One region of the Phenylobacterium sp. LH3H17 genome, then DNA from elsewhere that is predicted to be linked to it. Evidence: predicted binding sites of a transcription regulator. Region 1 holds the regulator's gene; the other holds the start of a gene.
What was found. The regulator HrcA, encoded in region 1, represses chaperone genes, less so after heat shock. The targets are predictions, from matches to a motif close to GTTAGCANTCNNNNNNNNNGANTGCTAAC.
Positions count from the first base shown of each region.

Region 2: a site for HrcA is predicted at 6,812-6,840, ahead of groES (co-chaperone GroES). Genes of this name have one in related genera too.

Region 1 covers NZ_CP101283.1:240,112-248,681, reverse strand. Annotated here, with positions in the region: gene grpE (nucleotide exchange factor GrpE) at 74-688, opposite strand; gene hrcA (heat-inducible transcriptional repressor HrcA) at 699-1,850, opposite strand; gene rph (ribonuclease PH) at 1,865-2,581, shown strand; gene M9M90_RS01235 (helix-turn-helix transcriptional regulator) at 2,967-3,206, opposite strand; gene M9M90_RS01230 (DUF2975 domain-containing protein) at 3,208-3,738, opposite strand; gene rdgB (RdgB/HAM1 family non-canonical purine NTP pyrophosphatase) at 4,104-4,703, shown strand; gene hemW (radical SAM family heme chaperone HemW) at 4,700-5,851, shown strand; gene M9M90_RS01215 (S9 family peptidase) at 5,916-7,982, shown strand; gene rsmI (16S rRNA (cytidine(1402)-2'-O)-methyltransferase) at 8,024-8,570, shown strand, end outside.
Region 2 covers NZ_CP101283.1:3,959,703-3,968,272, forward strand. Annotated here, with positions in the region: gene M9M90_RS19545 (alkyl sulfatase dimerization domain-containing protein) at 1-350, opposite strand, end outside; gene M9M90_RS19550 (SDR family NAD(P)-dependent oxidoreductase) at 446-1,324, shown strand; gene M9M90_RS19555 (GNAT family N-acetyltransferase) at 1,321-1,908, opposite strand; gene M9M90_RS19560 (sulfite exporter TauE/SafE family protein) at 1,905-2,663, opposite strand; gene M9M90_RS19565 (GNAT family N-acetyltransferase) at 2,915-3,439, opposite strand; gene M9M90_RS19570 (acyl-CoA dehydrogenase family protein) at 3,545-4,858, opposite strand; gene M9M90_RS19575 (AAA family ATPase) at 5,044-5,583, opposite strand; gene M9M90_RS19580 (VOC family protein) at 5,808-6,194, opposite strand; gene M9M90_RS19585 (hypothetical protein) at 6,263-6,685, opposite strand; gene groES (co-chaperone GroES) at 6,903-7,190, shown strand; gene groL (chaperonin GroEL) at 7,242-8,570, shown strand, end outside.

The sequences.
Region 1 (8,570 bases):
TACGCCCGGTGGGGGTCACGGTCAAATGACCGAGGCCGGAATTTCCCTTGCGGGACAAGGAGTAACTCAGACGTTACGCCCGGGTGTCGACCGCGCCGCCAGAGTCCTCGCCGTCCTGGGCTGCATAGGGATTGGCCGGGGCGTCGCCGCCGCCTGGGGCCTGGGCGCCGGAGCCCTTGGCGGCCACCACGACCATGGCCGGACGGATCAGCCGGCCCAGCAGTTCGTAGCCGGGCTGCAGGGTGTTGATCACCCCGCCGGCGGCCACGTCCGGCGAGGCCTGTTCCATCACCGCCTGGTGCTGGTGGGGGTCGAACCTGGCGCCGGCGACCGGATCGATCTTCTTCAGGCCGTTGTTCTCGAAGGCGGTCTGCAGCGCCTTCTCGGTCATCTCGACGCCGACCACGAAATTGTTCACCGCCGGCTCGCCGCTGGCCGGCGGGGTGGTCAGGGCGCGCGACAGGGTGTCGGACACCGTCAGCAGGTCGCGGGCGAATTTCTGGATGGCGTAGGCGCGCGCGTCATTGGCCTCGCGCTCCGTCCGGCGCTTGGTGTTCTCCGCATCGGCGGCCACGCGCAGGACCTGGTCCTTCAGCGCCTGGTTCTCGGCCCGCAAGGCCAGGAGCTCGTCGGCCGCAGCGTCGGCGATCTGTTCGAAGTCTTCAGCCGGCGTTTGATCGTCGGACATCTACAATCCTTTACCCGTTAGCGACCTGGGAGAGCACGCGGGCGGTATAGTCCACCAGCGGGATCACCCGGGCATAGTTGAGACGCGCGGGCCCGATCACGCCGATCGCGCCCAGCACCTTTTGCTGGCCCGTCATATAGGGCGCGGCGATCACGGCGGAACCCGAAAGCGAAAACAGCCGCGTTTCGGCGCCGATGAAGATCCGCACGCCCTGGGCTTCCCGGACGTCGTCCAGCAAACCGATCAGCTGTTCCTTTTGTTCAAGATCGTCGAACAGCATGCGGACCCGCTCCAGGTCGTCGAGGGCCTCGCGGTCGTGCAGCAGGTTGGCGCGGCCGCGGACGATCAGGGACCGCTCGGCGCCTTCGCCGCCCCCCCAGCCGGCGAGGCCTTCCTCGACCAGGCGCGCCGTCATCTCGTTCAACTGGCTGCGCGCGGTGTCCAGCTCGTGCCGCACCTCGGCCTTGGCCTCGTTGAGGGTGCGGCCCCGCAGCCGCGCGTTCATGAAATTCGAGGCTTCCTGCAGGGCGCTGGGGGTGACGCCGGCGGCCAGCTTCATCAGACGGTTCTCGACCACCCCGTCCTCGAACACCATCACCGCCAGGGCCTGGTCGGCGGAGAGCGAGACGAACTCCACGTGCTTGACCCCGGCGTCGCGCACCGGACTCACCACCACGCCGGCGCCGCCCGCCAGGCCCGACAGGATCGCGGTGGCCTCGTTCAGCGCCTCCTCGAAGTTCATGCCCTTGCCGGTGAGGCGCGCCTCGATGGAGCGGCGGTCGTCCTCGGCCACGTCGCCCACCTCCAGCAGGCCGTCGACGAACAGCCTCAGGCCCGCATGGGTCGGCGCGCGGCCGGCGCTCACATGCGGCGCCCCCAGCAGGCCCAGCTGGGTCAGGTCCTGCATGGTGTTGCGGATCGAGGCGGGCGACAGGTGCACCCCGCCCTTGGAGAGCGTGCGCGAGCCCACGGGGTCGCCGGTCTCCAGATAGCTCTCCACCACGCGGCGGAAAATATCGCGGGCGCGGGCGTCCAGTTCGGCGAGCGAAGGCCCGGGTGAAAGCAGGGGACTGGTCACGATAGGCGGCGGTGCTCGTTGCGAGCCATGGACGGAACCTCTTCGATCTAGGATAAGCCCGCCGGCGCAAGACGCCAGCACCATCGCCAAGGTTTCCCATGCGCCCGTCCGACCGCACCGCCGACCTGCTCCGTCCCGTGACCCTGGAGGTGGGCGTCAACCGCTATGCGGAGGGCTCGTGCCTGGCGTCCTTCGGCCACACCAAGGTGCTGATCACCGCCAGCGTCGAGGACCGGGTGCCGGGCTTCATGCGCGGCCGCGGCCAGGGCTGGGTGACCGCCGAATACGGCATGCTGCCGCGCGCCACCCACACACGGGGCCGCCGTGAAGCCTCGGAGGGCAAGCAGTCGGGCCGCACCCAGGAGATCCAACGGCTGATCGGCCGCTCCATGCGCGCCATCGTCGATCCCATAGCGCTCGGCGAGCGCCAGATCTCCATCGACTGCGATGTGATCCAGGCCGATGGCGGCACGCGGACGGCGGCGATCACCGGCGCCTGGGTGGCCCTGCGGGTGGCGACGAAATACCTGATGGAGGAAGGCCTGATCGTGAAGGACCCGATCCTGGATCAGGTGGCGGCGATCTCGTGCGGGATCTTCAAGGGCGTTCCGGTCCTGGACCTGGAATACGAGGAGGATTCCAACGCCGAGGCCGACGCCAACTTCGTGCTGACCGGCACGGGCGACATCGTGGAGGTCCAGGCCACCGGCGAGAAGCGCGGCTTCAGCCAGGGCGAGTTCGAGGCGCTGTTCTCCCTGGCCCGCAAGGGCATCGGCGAGCTCTGCGAGCTGCAGAGGATCGCGACGGGCGGCTGAGGACTCGCTGCGCCCATAGATGCTCCCCTTCTGGGGGAGCTGTCGGCGAAGCCGACTGAGGGGGACTTTGACCCTTGCTCGTGGGCTTCAGCCCCCTCCGTAACGTCGCCAAAGAGGGCGCCGCGCCACCTCCCCCAGAAGGGGAGGAACGAGCGGTCTTAGAACCCGAACAGCGGGTAGCGGTACGAGCCGCCGCGGGCGATTTCGCGGGCGAACGGGCCCATCAGCTTGACGATGAAGGTCTCAATGGCGTGAGCCATGATGCAGCTCCTTGTGTGCAATGCAGCAATTGTTGCAGCGCACATATGAGCAGAGTCCTAACTTATCAATGGTTAGATCGGCATTTTTGACGGGTGCGCTGCAATTTCTTCGGGCGTATAGCGACCTAGAAGCCGTCGTCGTCGCCGGGACCGTCGTCGGGCCCGGGCTCGTAGTCGAGCAGGTCACCTGGCCGGCAGTCGAGTTCACGGCACAGGGCCGAGAGGGTCGAGAAGCGCACCGCGCGCGCCTTGCCGGTCTTGAGGATCGACAGGTTGGCGATGGTCACGCCGGCCCGGTCGGCAAGCTCGGTCAGCGACATCCGCCGCTCCAGCAGCACGCGGTCGAGGTTTACACGGATCGGCATGTCAGATCGTCAGTTCCGCTTCGCGGCGCAGCCGCGCACCCTCGCGGAACACCTCCGCAAGTACGAAGACCACCAGGACCGAGAACCAGGCGGTCAGGCTGAAATTGGGTTCGACCTCATTGGCGCCGGGCAGCAGCCAGGCGCCCACGGCCCAGACGGCGTAGCGGAGCAGTTCCAGGCCGGCCAGGATCAGGCCGATCACCCGCAGGCGCCGCACATTGTCGGGGTGGAAGGGGTCTCCGGCCGTCAGGGTCATGAAGATCCGCCGCAGCCGATCGACGATGAACAGGACACCGGTCATGTAGAGCGCCGCAGCCGCCAATCCGCCCACCATCACGGGGCCGAGATTGGCGATCTCCGCGGCGCCGGCGCGGATCGAGATGCTGTCGATCAGCTCCGGATTGAAGCTTAGGAGCAGAGCCAGCAACATCAACACGCCCACCAGGATCACCCCCGCCCAAAGGGCGAAGAACACCACGTCCAGGATGGTCTTCAGGAAGCTCGACACCGAGCCGGGTCCCAAGGCGCGCATCGCGGCCCTCCGTCGAAAGCGAAGGCGCCAGACTAGGCGATCAGGCGCTGCGCCACCACGGCCACGGTCGGAACCGCCGCCATAACCACGACCGCCATCATCAGGACCCGGTCCATCGCGCTCATCATGGAAGAGAACATTTTCAATCTCCTGTCTCATTGTGCGACGCAACATTTGTCGCGCCCTTCTGAGCAGCATGAATAGGACCACATCGCTTTTCGATCAATCTAATTATCGATTATCGATATTAAATCGACGTAACATTATGAACTTTTCGCAATGCAGCAGAAGCGCCGCGGCCGGCGGCATGGCGGGCGGACCCGGCCTCGCCTATGGTTCGCGGCCATCCTGTCCCGGAGTCCTCCATGGCCCTCAAGCTCGAACCCGGCGCCAAGCTGGTGGTCGCCACCCATAATCCCGGCAAGGCGCGCGAACTGGCGGCCATCCTCGACAATCGCTTCGAGCTGGTCACGGCCGGAAGCCTCGGCCTGCCGGAGCCCGAGGAGACCGAGGCCACCTTCACCGGCAACGCCCTGCTGAAGGCCCGCGCGGCGGCCGAGGCCTCTGGGCTGATCGCCCTGGCCGACGATTCTGGGCTGTCGGTGGCGGCCCTGGACGGCCAGCCGGGCATCTTCTCGGCGCGCTGGGGCGGCCCGGACAAGGATTTCGCCGCCGCCATGCGCAAGGTCGAGGAACGTCTGGAGGAGACCGGAAGCGAGGATCGCGGCGCCTGGTTCACCTGCGCGCTCGCCGTCGCCTGGCCGGACGGACCGGCGGTGGTGGTCGAGGGCCGGGTGGACGGGACCCTGGTCTTCCCCGGCCGCGGCGACCGGGGCCACGGCTATGATCCGATCTTCCAGGCGCTCGGCCATGACGTCACCTATGGCGAGCTCGACCCCGAGGTGAAGGACGCCGACAGCCATCGGGCGCGGGCCTTCGCCAAGCTCAAGGCCGCCCTGACTTGAGCCCCGCCCCGCCGCTGGGCGTTTATGTCCACTGGCCCTATTGCGCCCGCATCTGCCCCTATTGCGACTTCAACGTCGTCCGCGCGCGAGGCCGCGACGAGGAGCAGGCGCGGCTGGTCCAGGCGATCTGCGCCGACCTCGCCGCCCAGCGCGAGCTGACCGGCCCGCGTGAACTGGTCTCGGTCTTCCTGGGCGGCGGCACGCCCTCGCTGATGGACCCGGACTGGGCAGGTGAGATCGTGGCGCTCGCCAAGCGGCTCTGGACGCCCGCCGACGACATCGAGGTCACCCTCGAGGCCAATCCCACCGACGCCGAGGCCGACCGGTTCGCGGGCTTCGCGGCCGCGGGTGTGGACCGGCTGTCGCTCGGCCTGCAGTCTCTGCACGACGACGCGCTCAAGCTGCTTGGCCGCAACCACGATGCGGCCCAGGCGCTGCGCGCGGCCGAGGTCGCCGCCAGGACCTTCCCACGGCTGTCCCTGGACCTGATCTACGCCCGCCCCGGCCAGACCCCGCTCGCCTGGGCCGAGGAGCTCCAGGCGGCGATCAAGCTGGGCGCGGAGCACATCTCGCCCTACCAGCTGACCATCGAAACCGGCACCGCCTTCGACCGGGCGGTGCGGCGCGGGACCCTGGTCCCGCCGGGCGAGGACACCGCCGCGGATCTGTTCGAGACCACCCAGCAGGTCCTGGAAGCCGCGGGCTTCGAGGCCTATGAGGTCTCCAACCATGCGCGCGGGTCCGCCGCCCGCTCGCGCCACAACCTAGTCTACTGGACCGGCGCAGACTATGTGGGCGTGGGTCCTGGGGCCCATGGGCGCCTGACGCTGCAGGGCCGACGCGTCGCCACCTGCGCCCAGGCCAGGCCCGCCGACTACATCGCCGCCGTCGCCGCGGCCGGGACCGGCTTCGCCACCCGCGAGACCCTCGATCCGCGTCAGACCGCCGAGGAGCGGCTGCTGTCGGGCCTGCGGATCGGGCCGGGCGTGGCCTTCGCCGAGGTGGCGGCCCTGGGACTCTCGCCCGATCACCCCGAGGTGGCCTCCCTGGTCGCCGCCGGCCTGATCGCGGACGATAGCCTTCGCCTGCGGGCCACAGCCGCTGGCCGCCTGCTGCTGGACCACCTCACCGGCCGGCTGGCGAGCTGACCCTGCGACTTGGCTTCGACGCCGCGACGAGCCTAGGTTGCGCGGAAACTCGAAGGGGGACGACATGGCGAACTGGGCTCTGGCGATGGCGGCGGCGCTCGTCCTGTCGGGCGGCGCGGCGTCGGCCCAGGCTCCGGCCGCGGCCCCGGCGGCCAAGCCAAGCGCCGCCGGCGGACTGGGCCTGACCCAACTCGCCCTTATGGACCGGGTCTCGGACCCCCGCCTGTCGCCGGACGCCCGGCGCGTCCTCTACAATGTCCGCGCCACCGACTGGGCCGGCAACCGCGGCGCCACGGCCCTCTGGGTGATCGAGCCCGACGGGTCGCGCCGCCGGCTTGCCGTCTCCGATGGCGGGGCGAGCTCGGGCCGCTGGGCGCCGGATGGATCCATCTACTTCCTGTCGAGCCGGGGCGGCTCCAACCAGGTCTGGCGCGCCGACCGCGACGGCCAGGCGGCGGCGCAGGTGACCAGCCTCCCTGTGGACGTCACCCATTTCCGCATCTCGGCCGACGGCCGCGACCTAGTCCTGGCTGCGGCGGTCTTCCTGGACTGTTCCGACCTCGCCTGCACCCGCGACCGCCTGAAGGCCCAGGCCGACAGCAAGTCGACGGTCCGCGCCTATGACCGCCTGCCCCTGCGGCCGTGGGACACGTGGAACGACGGGCGGCGCAGCCACCTGTTCGTCCAGCCCCTCAACGGCTCGGGCCTGGCGCAGGGCGCGCCGCGCGACCTCACGCCCGGCTTCGACGGCGACATCCCGTCGCGGCCGCTGGGCGGCGACGACGCCTTCGTCATCAGCGGTAGCCACGTGGTCTTCCAGGCCCAGAACCAGGGCGCGGCCGAGGCCTTCACCGACAACGCCGACCTGTTCCGCGTGGCCCTCGCCGGCGGCGCGCCGGCAAACCTCACCCAGGCCAACCGCGCGCCTGACTACGCCCCGGCCATCTCTCCCGACGGCCGGCGCCTGGCCTGGCTGGCGGGGCGTCGCGAGAACGTCGGCGGCGACCAGCCGGCGATCGTGGTGGCCGACGCCGACGGGTCCAATCCCCGCACCATCGCCGGAGACTGGGATCGCGGCCCGGGCAGCCTCAGGTGGAGCTCGGACGGCAGGGCGCTCTACGCCACCGCAGCGGAGAACGGGCAGCAGAAGCTGTTCCGCATCGAGGTCCGATCGGGAGCCGTCGCCGCGGTCAGCGGAACCGGAACCGTCGCCGGCTTCGACGAGGCGCGGGGGCGGCTGGTCCTAACGCACGAGAGCTTCCAGGGCCCGACCCAGATCGTCGAAGGCGGCCGCGCCCTGACCGATCACAACGCCGCAGCCCTGACCGGTCTGGACCTGCCGAAGGCCGAGGTATTCACCTTCCCGGGCTGGAACGGCGAGCCGGTGCAGGGCTGGGTGTTCAAGCCGGCGGGCTATGTGGAGGGGCGGCGATACCCCGTAGTCTACCTCATCCACGGCGGCCCCAAGTCGCCCTGGACCGACGGCTGGAGCTACCGCTGGAACCCGCAGGTCTATGCCGCCGCCGGCTATGGCGTGGTGATGGTCAACTTCCACGGCTCCCCTGGATTCGGCCAGGCCTTCACCGATTCGATCACCAACCATTGGGGCGACCGGCCGCTGGAAGACCTGCAGAAGGGCTGGACCGCGGCCCTGGCGGCCAATCCCTGGATGGACGGTGACCGGGCCTGCGCGGTCGGCGCGTCCTACGGCGGTTACATGGTCAACCTGATCGCCGGACGCTGGAACGGGCCCTGGCGCTGCCTGGTGAACCACGCCGGCGTGTTCGACGTGGCCCAGATGATGAACGCCATGGACACGGCCAATTTCGTCAGCGAGTTCGGCGGCCCCGCCTGGGAGCGGCCGGAGGTCTACGCCGCCTTCACCCCCAACGCCTACGTGGCCGACTGGAAGAAGCCGATGCTGGTCCTGCACGGCTCGCGCGACTTCCGCGTGCCGGTGGAGCAGGGCCTGGCTACGTTCTCGGCCCTGCAGCGCAAGGGAATCGAGAGCCGCTTCGTCCACGTGCCGGACGAGAACCACTGGGTGCTCAAGCCCCAGAACTGGATGGCCTGGCAGCAGGAGATCCTGGACTGGACCCAGGCCCATACCGGACCGCCGCCGGCCCCCTGATCGGGCTTGCCTTCCGCGGCCTGAGCGGCGAAGCCTTGCCCATGTCGCGCCATCCCCCACCGCCGCAGCTCTCTGACGCGCCGCTCGCGCCCGGCCTCTATGTGGTGGCCACGCCCATCGGCAACCTGCGCGACATCACCCTTCGGGCCCTCGACGTGCTCGCCGCCGCCGACCTGGTCCTGGCCGAGGACACCCGGGTGGCGGGCAAGCTGCTCCACGCCTTCGGCCTCTCCAAGAAGCTCGAGCGCTATGACGAGCACGCCGCCGAGCGGGCCGGTCCCAAGGCGCTCGCCGTCCTCGCCGATGGCGGCCGGGTGGCCCTGGTGTCGGACGCCGGCACGCCTCTGGTCTCCGATCCCGGCTTCCTGCTGGTGCGCGAGGCGATCGCCCAAGGCTCGGCCGTCTATCCGATCCCCGGCGCCTCGGCCCTGCTGGCGGGGCTGTCCGTGGCCGGATTGCCCACCGACCGCTTCCTGTTCGCGGGCTTCCCACCGCCCAAGAGCGCCGCGCGGCGCACCTTCTTCGAGGAACTGGCCGGAATCCGCGCCACCCTGGTGTTCTTCGAGGGCGGCTCGCGGGTGGCCGCCA
Region 2 (8,570 bases), 470 kb from region 1:
CCCGCCGCGCCGTTGATGTGGTCGTTGTGGTTGTGGGTGTAGATGATCGCCACCACCGGCTTGCCGGCCGCGCGCGGGGCGAACTCTGCCCAGACCTTCCTGGCCTCCTCCAGGCTGTCGGTGGTGTCGATGATCACCACGCCGGTCCTGCCCACCACCATGATCGAATTGGCGATGCCGTAGCCAACGGCGGAGAACACCCCGGGGGCGGGCTCATACACCTTGGGCGGGGCGAACTCGGCGGTGTGGGCGGCGAGCGACGGGGCGATGCGCGGGCCCGGCTCCTGGGCGTAGGCCGGGGCCTGGGCGGCGGCGGCCAGCCCGGCCGCAAGAACGATGGCGCGGATCATGTCGTTTTCCCCCGTGGCGCGGTTGCTGGACGCTTGCCAGCGTCCATACCGGGCCCAATGATGGCGCCATAATTAGATCATTCGGGAGCGACGTCATGGGTCTGTTGGATGGGAAGGTGGCGATTGTCACGGGCGCCGGGGGCGGTCTGGGCGAGGCCTACGCCAAGCTGTTCGCCAAGGAGGGCGCCTCGGTCGTGGTGAACGACCTGGGCGGATCGCGCGACGGGTCGGGTTCGGGAACCAGCGCGGCGGCCCAGAAGGTGGTGGACGAGATCGTGGCGGCCGGCGGCAAGGCCGTGGCCAACGGCGACGACGTCTCGACCATGGACGGCGGCGAGCGGATCGCCAAGACCGCCTTGGACAACTTCGGCCAGATCGACATCCTGGTCTGCAACGCCGGCATCCTGCGCGACAAGACCTTCGCCAACACCTCCGAGCAGGACTGGGACCTGGTGGTGAAGGTCCACCTGAAGGGCACCTATTGCTGCACCATGCCGGTGTGGAAATGGATGAAGGACAACGGCAAGCCGGGGGTCATCGTCATGACCAGTTCGACCTCGGGCCTCTACGGCAATTTCGGCCAGTCCAACTACGGGGCGGCCAAGGCCGGCATTTACGGCTTCATGCGCGTGCTCTCCATCGAGGGGCGCAAGTACGGCATCCGGGTCATGGGCCTGGCGCCGGGCGCCTTCACCCGCATGACCTCCGACCTGCCCGGCCGCCAAGGCAAGGAGCCGGACGCCATGAGCCTGCCGGAGAACATCGCGCCGGGCGTGCTCTACATGGTTTCCGACCTGGCCGCCGACCACACCGGCAAGGTGCTGGGCGTCTCGTCGCGCGGGGTGCGGGAGATCAAGATGCTGCAGACCGACGGCTTCCAGCCCGGCCGGCCCTACACCGCCCAGGAAGTCGCCGAACACGCCGGCGAGGTGTTCTTCCCCGCCGCGGCGGAACGGACGGCGGCCAGCGCCTAGGCGAAGGCCGCCAGCCGGGCGTCCAGGCGATCACGGACGTCCGGCCATTCGTCGTCGAGGATCGAGAAGATCACGGTGTCGCGGATGCGGCCGGTCCAGGTGAGGCGATCCTTGCGGAAGATCCCCTCCTGCACCGCGCCCATCTTCAGCACCGCGGCGCGGGAGCGGGCGTTGATGGCGTCGACGCGGTAGACCACTCGCCGCGCGCCGGTCTCGAAGGCCTCGCCCATCATCAGCCGCTTGGCCGCCGGGTTGGTCGCCCCGCCGCGGAAGTCGGGGTGGTAGTAGGTGCCGCCCACCTCGACCGCGGCGTTCACGGGGTCGGCCCCGATGAAGCAGGTCATGCCGATGCAGCGGCCGTCGACCACCACGGCGTAGTGCATCCAGGCGCCGGTGGCGCGGTCGCGGGGCATCTGGTTGTTCCAGCGCGCATCGAAGGCCTCGCCCAGCATCGAGTAGGGATAGAGGTCGTGGAACGTCGCCGGATCGGCTGAGCAGGCCGCGCGCAGGTCTTCCTTGTGGACCTCGGCCATGGGCTCGAGCCGCACGAAGCGGTTCTCCAGGACCTTGGGTTCGATCTTCATCCGCCGCCTCGCATGAACAGTTGAGCGGCCTGGATCAGATAGACGACGCCCACCCCGGTCACGATCCACTTTGTCCAGGACTTGAAGTCCACATCGCTCATGCGGTCGAGGATCTTGCCGCCCACCCATGTGCCACCCATGGAGAGGGGGATGGCGACGGCGAACAGCTGCCAGGGCGGCATGTCCTGGTTGGGCGTGGTCAGCAGGGGCGCGCCATAGACGACGATCTTGGCCAGGTGGGCGAAGACCTGGGTGGCGGCCTTGGTGGCGACGATGGCGTGGCGGGTGAGCACCGTGCGCACGAAGAAGACGTCGAGCAGCGGCCCCGCCACGCCCGCGAGCAGGTTGAGGCCGGTCACCATGAGGCCTGAGGTGAAGGCGTGAGCCGGCCTGGCCGCGTCCAGCCGCAGCCAGGTCTTCGGCAGCCAAACCAGGCCCGGCACCAGGCCCAGCGCCAGGTAGAGCAGGCCCTTGGACGGCACGAAGGAGATCAGCGCCACCAGCAGACCAGCCAGCAGGGAGGCCGCCGCATACCAGCCGACGATGTCCCAGCGCACGTGACGGGCGTGCAGCACCGCGCGCCAGCCGTTGGCGAAGAGCTGCAGGATTCCGTGGGTGACGAAGGCCGCCGAGACCGGCAGGACCAGGGCCAGCGCCCCCATCAGCACCAGGCCGCCGGCCATGCCGAAGACGCCTGACAGGGTGGCGGTGATGAAGGCCATCACCACGATGAAAATGGCCGCGAGAATATTCACTTGGGTCGTCCTCCGGGTTGCGACCCGCGCCCTATGGAGTGGACACAGGCCACCCCCGCTCGCGGATCTGCTGCGCTTCGCGCGCGAAAATGTGCGGGTCCGCCCGCGCACCTTCCGGAGGAAGGCGATGGCTCCAGGTCCGCCGTCCGCGGCGGGGCTGGCTGGGGATCACGACGACGGATCGACCCGGCCGCGCCTGGAGCACGACCTCATCTACACCCGAACAAGCGGAACCGTCGAGATTGTGCGGCTCAGATGTCTTTGTAGAAGACCACCGTGCCGCACGGCCGGCCGTCAGGCATCAGGGCGTAGCGGGGAATGACGCCCACCCGCACCCAGCCCAGCCTGGCGTAGAGCCGCTCGGCGGCCTCGCCCTCCACCGTGTCGAGGGTCAGCAGGCTCTTGCCCAGGTCGCGGCCCGCCTGCTCGGCGGCGCGCATCAGCGCCTCGCCCACGCCCCGGCGACGGCCGCGGCGGTGGACCAGCATCTTGGCGACGTCGCCCCGGTGCGGTTGATTGGGCGGACCCGCAGGGATCACCTCGACGACGCCGACTAGGCCCTCGTCGTCCTCGGCCACGATCACCGCGCGGCCGTCTTCGGCCTGGGCCTGCGCGACGCCGGTCCAGAATTCCAGGGCGTCGGCCAGGGTCAGATCGGCCATGAACGAGACCGAGGCCCCGCCCTCCACGCAGTCCTTGAGGATGACCGCCAGGGCCGGGGCGGCGGCTCGGGTCTCTGCGGCGTCGAGGCGGCGGATACGGAAGGGCTGGGTCATGGGCTTCGCCCCTACACCGGGATGAGCCGTCTCGCGACAGACAAAGGCCCCCGCGTGTGTCTCAACGCGGGGGCCTGTTCAAAATCCGGGCAAACAGCCCGGAGCCTAGTTACGGAAGACCGCGGCGGTGGACGGATCGGCCGGCATCTCGCGATACTGGCGCAGCTCGTTGCGGCCCACGACCATGTGGTGGACCTCATCGGGACCGTCGGCGATCCGCAGGGTGCGGGTGTTGGCGTACATCTTGGCGAGCGGGGTATGCTGCGACACGCCGAGCGCGCCGTGCATCTGGATGGCCTGGTCGATGATCTGGCAGACCCGCTCGGGCACCATGGCCTTGACCATGTGGATCCAGATGCGGGCTTCCTGATTGCCCAGGACGTCCATGGCCTTGGCGGCCTTGAGCACCATCAGGCGCATGGCCTCGATGTCGATGCGGGCGCGGCTGATGATCTCGATATTGCCGCCCAGTTGGACGAGGGGCTTGCCGAAAGCCTCGCGGGTCAGGCCGCGGGTGACCATCAGATCCAGGGCCTTCTCGGCCGAGCCGATGGCGCGCATGCAATGGTGGATGCGGCCCGGGCCCAGGCGGAGCTGGCTGATCTCGAAGCCCCGGCCCTCGCCCAACAGCATGTTCGACGCCGGCACGCGCACATTGTCGAAGATGATGTGCATGTGACCGTGCGGCGCGTCAGGATCGCCGAACACGTGCTGCGGACCGACGATCCTCACGCCGGGCGCGTCGGTGGGGACCAGGATCTGCGACTGGCGCAGGTTGGGCGGACCGTCCGGGCTGGTCTGGACCATGGTGATCATGATCTTGCAGCGCGGATCGCCGGCGCCGGAGATGTAGTGCTTCTCGCCGTTGATCACGTACTCGTCGCCCACCAGGGTGGCGCGGGTGTTGACGTTCTTGGCGTCCGAGGAGGCGGAGTTCAGCTCGGTCATGGCGAAGGCCGAGCGGATCTTGCCCTCCAGCAGCGGCTCCAGCCATTGCTTCTTCTGGGCCGCGGTGCCGACGCGCTCCAGGACCTCCATGTTGCCGGTGTCCGGCGCGGCGCAGTTCATGGTCTCGGAGGCCAGGCGGTTCTTGCCCAGCTCCACGGCGATATAGGCGTAGTCCAGATTCGACAGGCCCTCGCCGGTCTCGGCGTTGGGCAGGAAGAAGTTCCACAGGCCCGCGGCCTTGGCCTTGTCCTTGGCGGCTTCCAGCACTTCGAGCTGGCCGGGCGCGTAGGACCAGATGTTCGGGTTGCCTTCGCCCAGGCGGTGGAATTCCTCGCTCATCGGCTCGACGACGTCCTTGATGAACGCCTTCACCTTGTTGAGCAGCGGCAGCGCCTTTTCGGACATCCGCAGGTCGTTCAGGTCGTCCATCGGGTTCAGCTTGAAGCTGGAATCCGCCCGGTCCGCGGTCATGGTCATCTTGTCTCTCCCATAGCGGTTGTTGAGATCGGACCCCGCGTCGCGGCGCCCTGGTCGTCGGGCAGCCGCCTCGCGCCCGAAATGATAGGCCGACAGTTTTGCCCTGATACTGAGTTGAGATCAAACAAGCGTTTTAATTTTTCGCTGTAAATGTCCGAGCGGGAGAGCGGGCGCGCCGCTCAGTCCACCCGCAACCGGCCCGAAGCCAGGGCGTCGAGGGCCAGTTCGACGCTGGCCTTCAACTCCAGCCCGGTGGTGTCCAGCACGTGTGGCTCGAGGCCGCCCAGGTCGGCGAACTGGTCCCACATCGAGCCGATGACCTGCTCGTCGCGCATGGGGTGACCCTCCCGCCCCGTCCCGCGGGCGACGGCGGTGGCCCGGTCGGGGCGCAGGACCAGGTAGTCGAGCCGCACCCCGGCCCCCTGGGCGGCCTCGCGGAAGAACTGCAGGAACCACGGTCCCACAATGCCGTCGAAGACGACGGGATAGACCTGGGCCAAGGTCGTGGCGGCGGCCGCCATGGCGCGGGTGACCACGACGTTCTGGTCGTGGGATTCCGGCTTCCAGGGTGGGATGTAGCCCTTGGCGAACCAGGTCCACATGTCGTCGGAATGGAGGTGGAGGGCCGCCTCGGCCGGCCAGTCCCTGGCCAGGCGCCGCGCCAGGGTGCTCTTGCCCACCCCCGGCGACCCGGTGACGATCACCAGCCGTCCATCCATGAGAACCCCCGATCGCATGCGCCGACCGGTCGATTATACCCCATGCCTGCGGGCGTCCGCCGGGGACGTCCGGCTCAGGCGTAGAGGGGCGCCGGCAGGGTCAGGACGATCGCCGCGCTGGACATCAGCAGGATGGCGATCGCGGGGGCCAATTTCAGCAAGATCATCATGCCGCGGGAGATAGTGACCCGCGGCGCGGGACGCCAGTTAAGCTTCTGACAGATTTACTGAGGCGCGTGACAGACCGCCTCGATGTTGTGGCCATCGGGATCCAGGACGAATGCGCCGTAATAGTTCGGGTGGTAGTGGGCGCGCACGCCGGGCGGTCCGTTGTCGGTTCCGCCCGCCGCCAGGGCCGCAGCGTAGAAGGCGTCCACCTTGGCCCGGTCGCCGGCGGCGAAGGCCACGTGCAGCCGCCCCGTCGGAGGGCCGCCGGTCCCGATCCAGAAATAGGGCCGGCCCTCCGAGCCATAGCCCATGTGATTCTCACCGCCGGTCAGCTCCGGAGACACCTCCATGACCTTGGCGATGCCGAGGGGCGCCAGGGCGGCGTCGAAGAAGGCGCGCGCCCTGGCGAAATCGCTGACGGTCAGGCCGATGTGGTCGAGCATGGGATCCTCACGTCTCCGTTGGCCGCGAGCCTAGGTCCTCGCGCGCCAGATCCTGTCAGCAGCGCGGCCTATTTCGACGCAAGCTGGTCCGCCCCGGCACAGGCCGCGGCGAGCAGGGCGCGGTCGTCGGCGCTCTTGGCGGGGACGGTGTTGCCCGTGCGCCAGTTGGCCGACAGCTCCAGCGGCTTGGAGGGGGTGTAGGACCCCATCATGATCAGGGTCTTGCCCTTGCAGTCCAGCGCCACGACGTTGCCCACGCCGTCCGGCTTGCCCGGGGCGGAGGGACCCAGCCGCGGCTCGGCACCCGGCTTGCTGATCGCCTGCAAGACCACCACCCGGCCGGTCTGGGTGTCGCGGTAGCTGTAGTCGGCGTCGTAGGCCCACTGGATGCCCTTTTCGCTGGGCGTCCCATAGGGCTTCCAGGTCTCGGCCTGGGCGGCGCCGGCGGCGGCCATGGCGGATAGGACGGCGATCGCAATGACGCGGTGCATGGAAATACTCCTGGTTCAAATTCCCTCGCCGCGACCCTATCTGGCCGGGCAGGCGGGCACAAAGCCGAATCCATTTCCCTGGCTGAGCTTGACTTGGCGGCCCCTCGAGCCTACCTCCAGCCCGGCGTTAGCACTCAGGGGCGCCGGCTGCTAACGGCCCTGCCCCAAGCGCTTCGACCACAGCATTTTCAACCGTCCCGAACGGAGACTTAAAGATATGGCGTTTCGTCCTCTGGGAGACCGCGTCCTCGTGAAGCGCGTCGAGGAAGAAGAAAAGACCAAGGGCGGGATCATCATCCCCGACACCGCCAAGGAGAAGCCGCAGGAAGGCGAGATCATCGCCGTCGGCCCCGGCGCGCGCGACGACAACGGCAAGATTCAGCCGCTGGACGTCAAGAAGGGCGACAAGATCCTGTTCGGCAAGTGGTCCGGCACCGAGATCAAGATCGACGGTCAGGACCTCCTGATCATGAAGGAAAGCGACGTCCTGGGCGTGGTCGAGTAACCCGCACGGACCCCCTTCCCCCCATCAACATCCCTCTGAAAGAGCAGGAAAATGGCCGCTAAAGACGTCTATTTCGCTTCCGACGCGCGCGACCGCATGCTGCGCGGCGTCAACATCCTCGCCAACGCCGTCAAGGTGACCCTAGGCCCCAAGGGCCGCAACGTGGTCATCGAGAAGTCGTTCGGCGCCCCGCGTTCGACCAAGGACGGCGTTTCCGTCGCCAAGGAAATCGAGCTGGCTGACCGCTTCGAGAACCTCGGCGCCCAGCTGATCCGCGAAGTCGCCTCCAAGACCAACGACAAGGCCGGCGACGGCACCACCACCGCCACGGTCCTGGCGCAAGCCATCGTCGTGGAAGGCCTCAAGTCGGTCGCGGCCGGCATGAACCCGATGGACCTGAAGCGCGGCGTCGACAAGGCCGTGCTCAAGGTGATCGAAGAGATCAAGTCGACCTCCCGCAAGGTCACCACCAACGCCGAGATCGCCCAGGTCGGCACCATCTCCGCCAACGGCGACACCGAAGTCGGTGAGATGATCGCCAAGGCCATGGCCAAGGTCGGCAACGAAGGCGTCATCACGGTGGAAGAGGCCAAGAGCCTCGAGACCGAGCTGGACGTCGTCGAAGGGATGCAGTTCGACCGCGGCTACCTGTCGCCGTACTTCATCACCAACGCCGACAAGATGGAGGTCGAACTTGAAGAGCCTCTCATCCTGCTCTTCGAAAAGAAAGTCTCCTCGCTGCAGCCCCTGCTGCCGGTGCTGGAAGCGGTGGTCCAGTCGGGCCGTCCGCTGCTGATCATCGCCGAGGACGTCGAGGGCGAAGCCCTGGCCACCCTGGTGGTCAACAAGCTGCGCGGCGGCCTGAAGGTCGCGGCCGTCAAGGCTCCGGGCTTCGGCGATCGCCGCAAGGCCATGCTGGAAGACCTCGCCATCCTCACGGGCGGTGAACTGATCAGCGAAGACCTGGGCATCAAGCTCGAGAACGTCACGATCGACATGCTCGGCCGCGCCAAGAAGGTCTCGATCACCAAGGACGACACCACCATCGTCGACGGCGTCGGCGCCAAGGACGCGATCGAAGGCCGCATCGCCCAGATCAAGCGTCAGATCGAGGACACCACCTCGGACTACGACAAGGAAAAGCTGCAAGAGCGTCTGGCCAAGCTGGCCGGCGGCGTCGCGGTGATCCGTGTCGGCGGCGCGACGGAAGTCGAAGTGAAGGAAAAGAAGGACCGCGTCGACGACGCCCTGAACGCGACCCGCGCGGCCGTGGAAGAAGGCATCGTCCCCGGCGGCGGCGTCGCCCTGCTCAAGGCCTCGAAGGTTCTCGACGGTTTCAAGGGCGACAATGACGACCAGGAAGCCGGCGTGGCCATCGTG